4 regions of the Cytobacillus firmus genome follow, and region 4 is predicted to be linked to each of the others. Evidence: riboswitches for the same ligand, from Rfam matches in the RefSeq annotation. Region 4 holds a riboswitch; each other region holds the start of a gene.
What was found. Region 4 has a riboswitch for thiamine pyrophosphate ahead of thiT (energy-coupled thiamine transporter ThiT). Riboswitches for the same ligand answer to the same signal wherever they lie in the genome.
Positions count from the first base shown of each region.

Region 1: it holds a riboswitch for thiamine pyrophosphate, as region 4 does, so the genes downstream of both, NAF01_RS06550 (YkoF family thiamine/hydroxymethylpyrimidine-binding protein) here and thiT (energy-coupled thiamine transporter ThiT) in region 4, are expected to answer to the same signal.
Region 2: it holds a riboswitch for thiamine pyrophosphate, as region 4 does, so the genes downstream of both, thiW (energy coupling factor transporter S component ThiW) here and thiT (energy-coupled thiamine transporter ThiT) in region 4, are expected to answer to the same signal.
Region 3: it holds a riboswitch for thiamine pyrophosphate, as region 4 does, so the genes downstream of both, NAF01_RS07680 (ABC transporter substrate-binding protein) here and thiT (energy-coupled thiamine transporter ThiT) in region 4, are expected to answer to the same signal.

Region 1 is NZ_CP098323.1:1,236,721-1,239,808, forward strand. Features, by position in the region: gene NAF01_RS06540 (ABC transporter ATP-binding protein) at 1-687, opposite strand, end outside; gene NAF01_RS06545 (ECF transporter S component) at 671-1,267, opposite strand; gene NAF01_RS06550 (YkoF family thiamine/hydroxymethylpyrimidine-binding protein) at 1,269-1,874, opposite strand; TPP riboswitch at 2,196-2,297, opposite strand; gene NAF01_RS06555 (Cof-type HAD-IIB family hydrolase) at 2,526-3,088, shown strand, end outside.
Region 2 is NZ_CP098323.1:439,900-442,987, forward strand. Features, by position in the region: gene NAF01_RS02250 (alpha-hydroxy-acid oxidizing protein) at 1-548, shown strand, start outside; gene NAF01_RS02255 (DUF302 domain-containing protein) at 653-1,036, shown strand; TPP riboswitch at 1,106-1,221, shown strand; gene thiW (energy coupling factor transporter S component ThiW) at 1,336-1,824, shown strand; TPP riboswitch at 1,986-2,087, shown strand; gene tenA (thiaminase II) at 2,148-2,837, shown strand; gene NAF01_RS02270 (DUF1287 domain-containing protein) at 2,959-3,088, opposite strand, start outside.
Region 3 is NZ_CP098323.1:1,467,378-1,470,465, forward strand. Features, by position in the region: gene NAF01_RS07675 (thiamine-binding protein) at 1-85, opposite strand, end outside; gene NAF01_RS07680 (ABC transporter substrate-binding protein) at 100-1,104, opposite strand; TPP riboswitch at 1,216-1,324, opposite strand; gene NAF01_RS07685 (YkvA family protein) at 1,404-1,817, opposite strand; gene NAF01_RS07690 (NAD-dependent deacylase) at 1,965-2,699, shown strand; gene tatA (twin-arginine translocase TatA/TatE family subunit) at 2,791-2,964, shown strand.
Region 4 is NZ_CP098323.1:2,338,935-2,342,022, forward strand. Features, by position in the region: gene NAF01_RS11885 (hypothetical protein) at 1-58, opposite strand, end outside; gene NAF01_RS11890 (VOC family protein) at 232-603, shown strand; gene thiT (energy-coupled thiamine transporter ThiT) at 752-1,351, opposite strand; TPP riboswitch at 1,419-1,521, opposite strand; gene NAF01_RS11900 (MATE family efflux transporter) at 1,574-2,914, opposite strand.

The DNA.
Region 1 (3,088 bases), 1.1 Mb from region 4:
AATTTCACCTTCCTTGTTTAGGACCACGCACCGATCGGTCAAATCAATCCAATCATCCAGCTTATGCTCAATTATTAGCAGGGAAAATGCCTGGTTCTCTTTAAGCTCTTTGATTATGCGTGTAAGTTCATAGCTTGAAGCCGGGTCCAGATTTGCTGTCGGTTCGTCCAAAATCAGGATATCCGGTTTTAATGATAAAACACATGCCAGTGCAAGCTTTTGCTTTTGGCCCCCGGAAAGGGTGTGGATTAAGGAATGTTTATACGGCAAAAGATGAACAAGCTCCAATGCTTCATCAATCTTACTCTCTATTTCTTCAGGAGGTGTTTTCATATTCTCAAGCCCAAATGCCAGCTCATCCTCGACTGTGGTCATGCAAAATTGGCTTTCGGGGTCTTGAAACACAATGCCAATGTGCTGATTAATTTCGCCAGGGCCGAACTCCTCCAGCATCTTTCCCTTGAATGAAATGGTCCCGTCCAATTTGCCATCAACGGCCTCCGGATATAATTTATTTAAGCAGAAAGCAAGTGTGCTTTTTCCCGAGCCGCTTGGGCCCAGCAATAGAACTGCTTCCCCTGGATAAAGGCTGAATTGCACATCTTTTAAAATAGGTTTTTTCACATCTTCATACCTGAAGGAAAGCTGTTCAGTTTTTAATATGTGCCTATTATGCTGTAATTCCATTTTCCGGTTTTCCCCTTTTTAGCTCTTTTCCAATAGGAAAGCTGTTTAATGCCCCTGTTTTCGCAAGGCTTTCGCTTAGCCATTTGCCTAGCAATCCAGCTAATAAAGCACCGCTGATCAGCCTCACAAAAAACATAGCCGTAACATAACCGGGTGAGAGGGCCGCATAGCCGGAAATGAAATAGCCCCAAATAAAACTAGTAACAGATGAGCCCATTCCGGCAGCAATTAAAACCCATGGCCGGTAATTATTCCATTTCGTGGCCGCAAAAACAGCTTCTGCTCCAATCCCCTGAATCATCCCTGACAGTATCAGGCGGGGACCAACTGCGTTGCCGATCATGACTTCAATGGCTGCAGCGATGGTTTCCGATAAAAAGGCTGCTCCGGGTTTTCTGATTATGTAAGCTGCGATAATTGAAACAATAAACCAAATGCCAAAAATAAGATCATATCCAATTAAGCCGAACATTCCATATAGCACGTTGCCAAATTGCAGGAATACCAGATATACAACTGCAAACACGACAGCGAGTACAGACAGGACAATGACTTCTCGAAGCTTCCACTTTTCAAGCATATTACTCAGTCTCCTTTTTGGATGGACTGTTGGCAGACATATTCACTGTCATAACAATATGTGTAGAATCGCTTTTCTTGCAGTTTTCAAAAGCATCCTCCAGTGTTTTAAAAACAGCGTGTGCATCTCCATCCAGTCTTGAAGCATAATGCACTCCTTTAGTAAAAGTTTCCCGATTCTTTGCGAGCTCGACCTGGTTCATAATGACGTTCATGTAATCAGGAATCCCCATCGGATAAAGGGCAAACTGGACAGCGACTTCCTGGCTGATTCCTGCTGCTGAATCTTCATTCGCCCGTTCCTCATTTTCAGCAAGATAAGCATCGCCCGCAGTATCACCGGGACATCCATTTGAAAAAGTCCCGTTAAACACTACATGGTCCCCATGCTTAACTGTTTCAAGATAAATAGCTTTGACCACATCGAAAACATGAATGGACCTGCCTCGCACACAGGTGCTCACATCATCTGTTTCCATCCATACCTTGCTCGTGTCCACTTCTTTTAGAGCTGACAAAATAACCTCCGCAAACCTGTCAGTCATTGGGTAAATTGAAAACCTGCACCCTGTAATTTCACTAGTTCCACATAAAAAATTTTCCTGCATTTTGCCATCCTCCTATTTTAGTTTTAATGAAAGGCTATTTTCGCAAAGTTTGTTGCTTTTTGTATCTTATTTACTGAGTTGATTGGAGCGGAAGGTGCGAGACTCCTGCGGGAGTAGCTGGACAGGTGAGACCCCGCAGACGCGAAGCGTCGAGGAGGCTCACCGCTCGCCCCGCGGAAAGCGAGCAGCCTGGAGCGGAAATCAACGGACAGCATTAATAGGCCAAAAACAACAATTTATACGAAAAGAGCCTAATGAAAATAAAAAACTGCATTCCCATAAGGAAATGCAGTTGAATGATATCAAAACACTAGAAATGATAGCCGTTCACCTGCACTTCCCCACGCTGGTATTATCCAGATCGGGTGATAAGAGTCAGAACGGATTGTTCCTCTCAGCCAAAAAGCTCCCCTAGTGCAAAATAAGATATGCAGTTTTTATTGACTCCATCTTAATACGGAGCATCCAAATTGTAAATGACTAATTTATAATTCTTCAAATCAATTGATCTATGAAAACAGATAAACGCCTTCACTAACACAGATAAGCTATAAAAAATTTCTGCATTGTCCATGTCATGTTCTATTCCAGTCCTTCTCTTCATAAAAGTGTAATAGGACAATTTTACACCGAGAATAGGGGGCAAATTGGATGATATACAGAATGCTTGCTTTAAACATAGACGGAACATTACTCCAATCAAATGGAAGACTTCATAAATCAACAAAAGAAGCGATTGAATATGTGCAGCAAAAAGGGATCTATGTAACACTTGTTACGTCCAGAAGCTTTCCATCCGCGAAAAAAGTGGCTAAAGCATTGAAAATCAATTCTTTGCTGGTCACACACAGGGGGGCATATATTGCAGCTTCTCAGGAAAAGCCGATTTTTGTAAAAAGGATTCAGGAAGATGAAACGTTTGAAATCGTGCGCCTGCTTGAAGGCTTTACCTGTCAAATCAGGCTGGTGCACGAAAAATATTCCCTTGCCAACAAAACGAAGCTCAATACCAACATGCTTGCTAAAACTGTTTTTACAACCGGCGATCCCATTTTTTATTCCCAGCAGTTTGTGGATTCATTAAGTGACACCATTTTAGATGAGCCGGTCACACCGCCAAAAATTGAAGTGTACTTTGAAGATAAAGAAGACCTTGAGGATGCTAAGACAGCCATTTGGGGCATGTTTGAAAATGTGGAAGTCATTAAACTGAA
Region 2 (3,088 bases), 1.9 Mb from region 4:
AGCTTGGCTATGGTAAAGCAAACTATGAAAGCGATCCCTTCTTTATGGCTTCTCTCCAGGACGGTGATGTCGTACAGGGAATCCTTGATAATATTCATCATCCAACATTAAGCTGGGAACATATTGCCAGATTAAAAGAGAAAACCAGCCTGCCCATTTTATTAAAGGGCATTCTCCACCCTGAGGATGCCAGGCTGGCCGTTGAAAGAGGGATAGACGGTATCATTGTCTCCAACCATGGCGGCAGACAGCTTGATGGAGTGATTGCGGCGATTGATGCGCTTGAACCGATTGCGAAGGAAGTTAAAGGAAGGATTCCAGTATTGTTTGACAGCGGCATTCGCCGAGGCTCAGATGTGGTTAAAGCTCTGGCACTGGGAGCTGACGCCGTTTGTCTGGGGCGGCCGTATGTGTACGGCTTGGCCATTGGCGGGCAGGAAGGAGTTGAAAAAGTGCTTGCCAACTTTATAGAAGAAACAAAAGTGTCTCTGTCTCTTGCGGGGGTGGGGAATTTAAAGGATATTGCTGGTCTGCGGTTAATTCGATAAAACCTTCTTAAAAAAATTCTGGGTTGTTGACAGTTGAGACTGTGTTTAATAGTATACCTATAGGGGTACATTATTAATATGCCATTACTAAAGGAGATGCAGTTATGTTCGATTACACAGCTGAAACCGAAAAATCAATTGAAGAAGCGATATCCTCACTGGAAGGAAGTCTGAAGGACGAAAAGTTCGGAGTTCTATGGCAGTTTAATGTTCAGGAGAAGCTGCAGGAAAAAGGCTTGGAATATAACGAGGCATTCCATGTGTTAGAGGTATGTAATCCGAATGAAGCACATCGCGTTTTAACACAGAATAAAATGGCCGGCTACTTCCTGCCTTGTAAAATTGTCGTCTATGAAGACAAGGGCAAAACGAAAATTGGGATGCCTAAGCCGACAAGTATGATTGAGCTAATCAATGACGAATCTGTTCAAAGCTTCGCAGCAGAAATTGAAGAGCGCTTAATCCAGTGCATCAAGAGAAGTATATAAGTTAAAAGTTTGATGACAGTGCCGGAATAATTTGTTAAGCTTGAAATAGCTTATCAAATTAAATATCTATGTAACTACTAGGGGTGCCCCGAATGTGCGGGCTGAGAGGAAAGCGCTTATAGCTTTCCGACTCTTATGGACCTGATCTGGTTAATGCCAGCGGAGGGAAGTAGGATTTGACAATATGTCGATTCATATACTTAAACCAAGCCGGGTCCTTTGTGGGGATCTGGCTTTTTTGTATACATACTTCTCATCCAGATAAGCAATCAGGCTGCCCTTTTAGAAAGGAGGTTTAGATGAACAGAACCCGATTGTTGACTACGATGGCACTATTTACGGCGATTGGGACACTGGGATCCCATTTGCTCTGGTTTCCGGCAGGTATAGCCAAGGCCTATCCGGTTCAGCATGCGGTAAATGTATTGGCCGCGGTGACTCTTGGACCACTGCCGGCAGCAGCCATTGCTTTTATGATTGCTTTGCTGCGTAATATGCTTGGATTCGGGACGCTGCTTGCGTTTCCAGGCGGCATGATCGGTGCGTTTTTGGCTGGTGTCCTTTATTTGAAATTCGGCCGGAAAATATGGGCTGCCGCTGGCGAGGTTTTGGGCACCGGTATAATCGGAGCATTGTTTGCTGTTCCGTATGCAAAATTTCTCATGGGCAGTGAAGCTGGTGCATTCTTCTTTGTGCCGCCGTTTCTGGTCAGCAGCATTGCCGGTGCGGCGATAGGCTGGTTGGTGTTAGCGAAGGTTAAAGAGAAGAATTTGGTTCAGAATATGTGATGATTTTGGGCTGGAGAAGTAAGATTGGTTAGCAGAGTAAGGGAGAGCAGCATAGCAATCTGACTTTATGAGCGATTTTCAAGAGTTATGGGCGAGATCCAAAATGTATGAGCGAAAAACGTCAAGTTAGACAATCGATAAAAAAACAATTAAAAATGTTAGAAAACTGCTAGGGGCGCTACGGCTGAGATAAGGAGCTTTTCCTTGGTCCCTTGGAACCTGATCTGGATAATGCCAGCGCAGGGAAGCAGTGAGGACCTCATTATATATCCTCATGCTTTTTCCCCGGCAGCTTCTGTATTTAATTAAGGAGGCTATTTTTTATGACTTTTTCAGAAATTCTGCGCAAGGAAAATGAAGATTTGTTTCAGCTGATATTTGAACATCCATTTGTTCAGGGGATCGGGAGAGGGGATGTGCCGAAAGAGGCGCTTGCTCATTACATTAAAGCGGACTTTGAGTATTTGAATGCGTTCATGCATATTTACGGAATTGCGATTTCAAAGTCAGCTGAACGTAAGGATATTGCATACTTTAACCAGCAAATAGAATTTGTATTGAACAGCGAAGTACACCCCCACCATAATTTTTGCCAGCAGATTGGGGTGGATTACGAAGCATTGCAGGGATATCCGCTTCCGCCGACAGCCGATCATTATGTAAAGCATATGATGTATCATGCCCATACAGGCGGCATGGGTGAAATACTCGCTGCATTATTGCCTTGCCCATGGACTTATTGGGAAATTGGGCTTGAGCTCATGAAGCAATATGAGCCAGATGAGAACCATCCGTTTTATCCGTGGATTTCTTTTTATGCAAACCTTAGAGTCGAAGCTGTGACCATGAATATGAGAAACCGTTTGGATGAACTTGCTGAAGCGGCATCACCGGAAGAAAGGCAGCGAATGAAGGATGCTTTCCGAAAAAGCTGCCAGCTGGAGCTTGGTTTCTGGGAGATGGCTTATACCTGCGAAGAGTGGCCGGCGGGCAATCCGGCAGCAGTCAGATAGAAAAGCGTAAGCGACTCGCTCACCCTCGACACCTCGATGTGCAGGCTGCTTGCGCTAGAGAGTTATCGAAGTTCAAAATTTTATACTTTCTTATTTAATAAGAAAAACGCCTGCATCTGCTTTATGGCAGTGCAGGCGTTTTTTCAAAATCCCATCTGTAGTGAGCGGTAATGGGAGTCTTAAAAGAAGATAGTTTTACTTCTGCTGCAAATGGGGTGGAGTTATGTATTACGTATGGAATGCCATCTTTA
Region 3 (3,088 bases), 870 kb from region 4:
TGATCGCTTCATCAACGTATGGTATAACATTTTCCCCATCTTTTGTTTTTGGTATGATTTGAATGCTTACAAGTGCGTTTGCCATTTAATAAACTCTCCTTATTCCGGCAGGAAGTCGTTTGTAAATGCTTTGCCGGCATCTAATTCTTTATCTAATAGACCATTTTCATGCATCCAGTCTGCATAGTTTTCCCAGACCTCAAGCTTTTGTTCTCCCCATCTGGCAGCATCATCCTGATAGCGCGGGGATAGCCACTCCTGGCTCTTTTTGACCAATTCGCTGTCCAGGTCAGGAGCATTCTTTAACAAGATATCAGCTGCTTCCTCGGGCTGGTCGATTGCAAATTCATATCCTTTGGCTGCAGCATTTACAAATGCTTTGACAGTTTCCGGATCATCTTCAATCATTTTTTCACTCGTAGCCAGAACAGGCGTGTAGTAATCCAGTTTTTCTGAGTAGTCTGTGAGGTAGACCATATTAATCTTTTCCCCCCGAAGCTCAGCTTCTACACCTGTCCATCCGTAATAAATCCATGCGAAGTCTATATCTCTTTTAACCGCCGTAAAAAAGTCTGCATCTCCCATGTTCACAATTGACACCTTATCAGCATCGGCATTTTCCTTCTTCATTAGGGAGTCAATTACTGATTTTTCTACAGGAGCTCCCCACCCGCCATACGTTTTTCCTTCAAAGTCTTTCGGTGATTTAATGTTTTTTTCAGCAGGGGATGCAAAACCGGATGTATTGTGCTGAATAACAGCTGCTATCGATACCAGAGGCACACCCTGAACACGTGCTTCCGTAATGCTTTCCTGATAGCTGACACCGAAATCAGCCTTGCCTGATGCCGTCAATTGATCTGCGCCTGCTTCACCTGGCATGATAATTTCGACATCGAGCCCTTCTTCTTTAAAATAGCCTTTTTCTTTTGCCGCATATAAGCCAGTATGATTGGTATTTGGCGTCCAATCCAGTACGACAGTAACTTCCTTCAATTCTTGTTTGCTGCCTGCATCTTCATTTCCAGTCTTAGCATCCTGGCCGCTGCCGGCACAGCCGGATAGCAACAGAAGCGCAGTAATAACCGCAATACATTTTTTCATAGAGAAACCTCCCAAAAGCTTTTATGTAATAAGGAAAGTTGATATTAGTCTGCCCTGAAAAATAAAAAACGCCCCGGCATAATACCGGGACGCATATAAAAAACATTTTATTATGTTTAAGAATATGTTCCCTACGCCGGTATTAGCCAGATCAGGTTCAAAGGGTCAGCATCTTAAGGATGAAGTCTCAACCGGCACACCGGTTCCCCTACATTTCTTGCTATTTAATTTTAACAGGCATGAATACTTTCCATTATTTATTATAGCAGACAATATCAAAATGGACACCCTTTTGAAAGTTATTTCATTTCAATAGTCCGGCTCTCTTTCCAGGTTTTGAATTTCTCAATTTCACCTGTAATCTGGCTGACGGCAAAACCAAGTACTGCTGCATCATCGAGGATACCCATTCCAATTAGAAAGTCTGGAACCAGGTCGATAGGAGAGACAAAGTATAGGATGGATGCAATAATAAAGATAATTGATTTTTTGGAGATATGCCGGTAATCGCCTTTTGACCATGCCTTAACTAAATCGATCAGCAGCTGAAACTTTTCCCATATATCACTTAACGAAGATTTGTTTTTCTCAGCTTTAAGTGTAGCCTTTTTTAGAAGTCCTTTTGTTTTTTCGGGATCATCCGCATAGCGTTGTGCCCTGGAAGAAAATTTTTTATAGCCGTCCTTATAATCTTTCGTTTCTATTTCAGGCATAGCCATCACTCCTATATTGATAATTCGTAAAAACAGTTATAATCTATTATTTACCGCATACCTGACATGACATAAACATTTAACCAGGAGAAAAAAATGGAAATACCCTTCAAACCTGTGAAAATATTTTAGTGGGAGCTGGTATTTATGCTTGAGAAATGGCTGAAGGAATCAAATTATACAGTAATACTACCTGGAGCAGGTATGTCAACTGAAAGCGGGCTGCCTGATTTCAGGTCAGCCAATAATGGTTTATGGAACGGGAAAGATCCTGGGAAAATTGCCAGTACTGAGGCATTGAATGAAAATGTGAAAGAGTTTATAGAATTTTATCGGCACCGGGTAATCGGGCTCAAGGAGTGCAGCCCTCATAAAGGCCACTATATTCTTGCTGATTGGGAAAAGAGAGGCGTTTTAAAGAGTATTATCACCCAGAATGTGGATGGATTTCATCGGCTGGCAGGGAGTGAAAATGTATCAGAGCTTCATGGGAATCTGCAGACACTCCATTGCCAGCAATGCAAAAAAGAGTTCCCGGGCGAGGGATATTTGCATGGACACGTTCAATGTAATTGCGGGGGGCTGCTTCGTCCTTCAGTAGTTCTGTTTGGGGAGATGCTGCCTGAGCAGGCTTTAGATTTTGCAGCGGAAGAATCAGAAAAGGCAGAACTATTTATTGTTCTGGGGTCATCCCTGACTGTGACACCAGCCAATCAGTTTCCGCTGATAGCAAAACAAAACGGAGCAAAACTGGTTATTATTAATATGGAACCCACTGATTTTGACTTTTATGCTGATGAAGTGATCCATGAGCGCAAAATTGGTGAAGTTCTCGAAGAACTTGATCGTGCCTTAGTGCAGTGGGAGAATCAGAAATTATAAAAACTATGATTTTTTGAGCCAATCCCCTATAATGGACAATGAACATGATTACTGCTGTTTCAAGCGATATGATATATAAGGAGTGTTCAGCATGTTATCAAACATCGGTATTCCAGGCTTAATTCTCATCCTGGTTCTTGCTCTTATTATTTTTGGTCCTAAAAAACTTCCTGAAATAGGGAGAGCATTCGGGGAGACCTTAAAAGAATTTAAGAAATCTACCCGTGATCTCACTAAAGATGATGATGATGATAAAAGAAAATAGCCTAATGGTTTAGAAACCGGCTTTGCAGACGATTAGTCTTCGAAGCCGGTTTTTCTATTTTATCGCAGTCTAACGGGCAGTAAGACTCCCACTTCAAGACTCAGAGGAACCAAAGGAGGATAAG
Region 4 (3,088 bases):
CACTGGCTTCCGCATCAAAAACACCTGTAATAATATTTCCCTGCAATGTATTGGACAAAGTCTTCACTCCCCTTTTTTAAGTAATATACCCATTTTTCAGAAGTAATTTCCTAATATATTGGCTTTGTTTAGAAAGATTATTATTCTGTTTAAGAATCAAAAATAGGGAAGGAAAAAGCTGTATAAAAAGGAAATATATGATATACCGAATTAAATAAAGGAGAGAATTCTATGAGTAAATCATTTATTGAACAAGTACATTATATTAGAATTCCTGTAAAAGAATTAGAACTGTCTGCCCAATGGTATAGAGATGTATTAGGACTCCAGTTACTAAACAATACTGGAAAACTTGCAATTTTAAAAGTAAATGAAGGGCCTTTCTTACTGATCTTAGTTCCTACCGAAGATGAAACTTTTGCTCATTTTACAATTGATAATGAACAAGAATTTAGCATTGGGTTTACAAGTCCAGAATTATCTAAATTTCATCAGCACTTAATTGATAATCAAGTTAAGGTCGAGGATATAAAAGAAGATAATGGTCATGCCTTTTTCCACTTTTATGACCTCAATGGCAATAAACTTCAAGTACATTGGTGAGATTATAATAAATAGTTCATTTTTAACGGTATTGGAACGGGAACGCCCAAACCAGACGTTCCCATAATTCTTCCTGAAAACAGCTTCTTATCAATCAAATCCGATATATAAAAAACCTCTCTGAAATATTTCAGAGAGGCGGACATTATTAGGAAGCATTCTTTTGAGTTTGAAGTCTTTCATCCGATTTTTTTATGATTAATCTCGGTGCCGATGAAATAATTAATACGGCCAGGATTGAGCAGAGAATTGCCGCTCCGAGCATGGTTGCGCCGTTTGCCAGGAAGGAAAACAGAACCGGAGACATCCCTTCTGGTGCATAGCTTCCGAAGAAAAGCACACCTGCTATGAAATGCCAGAAATACCGGGCAAGGCTTCCGGCAAATACGGCTAAGACAACCCATGACAATGCCTTCTTCTTGTTACCTGCCCGCAGCTGATTTTGGATGACGCCGTAAAACAAGCCGGCAAACCCGATACAGGCAAATGCCACAAAATACTCAATAAATGCCTGTATCGGAGTGGCAATCCAGGCATCCCCCATGGCAATCTGCAAAATCCCCCATAAGAGGCCTGCAATAAAGCTGACCTTAAAGCCCCACCTGAAAGCCAGAATGAAAATCGGAATCATCGCGGCAGATATGGAAATGGATGGCGACAGCTTGATGGATGGCAGAAAATCAAGAATGATAGCAAAGGCAGCAAAAAATGAAGCCTCTATCATCGCCGTCAGGCTTAATTTTTTCATAAAAAAAAATCCCCCTTCAATCGTATGACGATACCCCAAGGGAGAACAAGCAGGCAGAAAACTATACCTGCCTATCATTCCACATTCCTGCGCTAGCATTAACTAACAGGTTCAAAGGGTCAGAACAGCGGACTGTTCACTCTCAGCGGTATGCTCCCCTTGTGGCACGTTATTAAATTATCCGCTTTTAGTATATATGAAATTCATGATGGTGAAAAGGATTTATTTTCCCTCGCTTATGATAACCTGTTTATCCCACTTTCCGATGCGGTAATACATATAGGCGATGAAACTGCTTATTGCAAAGCTGACACCCATACCTGCAGCTATGCCTTTATCACCCATAAACTTAGAAAATAGAAATGTTAAAGGATAGCGCAGGATCCAGAATGAAATGATATTCAGTATCAGCACTTGAAACATCGCTCCAGAAGCTCTAACCACACCATTCAATACAAAATTAATGCCCAGAAGCGGATAAAAAAAGGCAATGATCTTTAAATATTCAGTGCCGTAGTGAACTGATTCTTTATCCTGGATAAACAGGCGCACCCCGTGTTCTGCAAATAAGACCGTCCCAAGGGCGATGAGAAACATGATTCCAAGATTGTAAATGACTCCGTACAACGCAATCTGATGCACCCGTTCCCATTGATTTCCCCCTATATTTTGACCCGCCATACTGTTGACTGCAGTTCCCAATGCCATCGCAGGAAGCATAATGATGCTGTCAATGCGCTGTGCGGCACCAAATCCCGCTACCACGTCACTGCCAAAGGAGGTGACGACAGACATAATGGCCATAACACCAGCCGATATGACAGTCATTTGGAGCCCTGAAGGGATGCCAAGCTTGAATATCAATGCTGCCTCCTCCTTATGCGGCCAAGAAGGAATAGTGAATGGTGCCAGCTTTTTGCGGAGTATGAATATCATTCCGATTATAAATGCAAAGCCCTGTGATACGATTGTTGCATATGCGGCCCCCTCAATACCAAGCTTGAATACAGAAATAAAAAGAGGATCGAGTATTGCATTTAATACGACTGCTATCAGGACAAAGTACAGAGGATTTTTGCTGTCTCCAAGCGCTCTGAGTATAGTTCCTATAAAATTGTAGCCAAATAAAAACAGAATTCCAATAAAGTTAATCTGCAGGTAGGATGCTGCTCCTTCGGCCATTCCCGCAGGTGTGCCCATTAAGGCCAAAATCCTTTCAGCAAGCAGGAATCCGGCTGTTCCTAGAACAACTGACAAAATTGTCTGAATGACGGTAAAAGCATTTAGATATCTTTTCAGCCCCTCTTCGTGATCTCCCCCCTTCTGCTGGGATAAAATCGTTAACGCAGCATTGTTTATGCCGATGATAAAAGAAAGTACTGTAAAGATTACAGTGCCTGAAACTGCGACAGCTCCCAATGCATCAGCCCCCAGCAAATTCCCGACCCACAGACTATCTACAAATTGATAGGAAACCTGCAGGAAATTAGTGAGCATAATGGGAGTTGAGAACACCAGCAGCTGTTTGAGTATGTTTCCTTTTGTAAAATCCTGCTGAGCCATCTTTACACCTGCCTAATTTTTTTCACAGTTTCTATTATTAACTATTTCACTTTCAGTTTCCATTTTTATGGTTTTGTGAATTATTAAGTTTCTAAAAATTTATTTTCTTAACAGATGTCACATTTTTTTCACATATTACTGGCATCTGAACGCTGTTGTAGCACACTTTGTAAA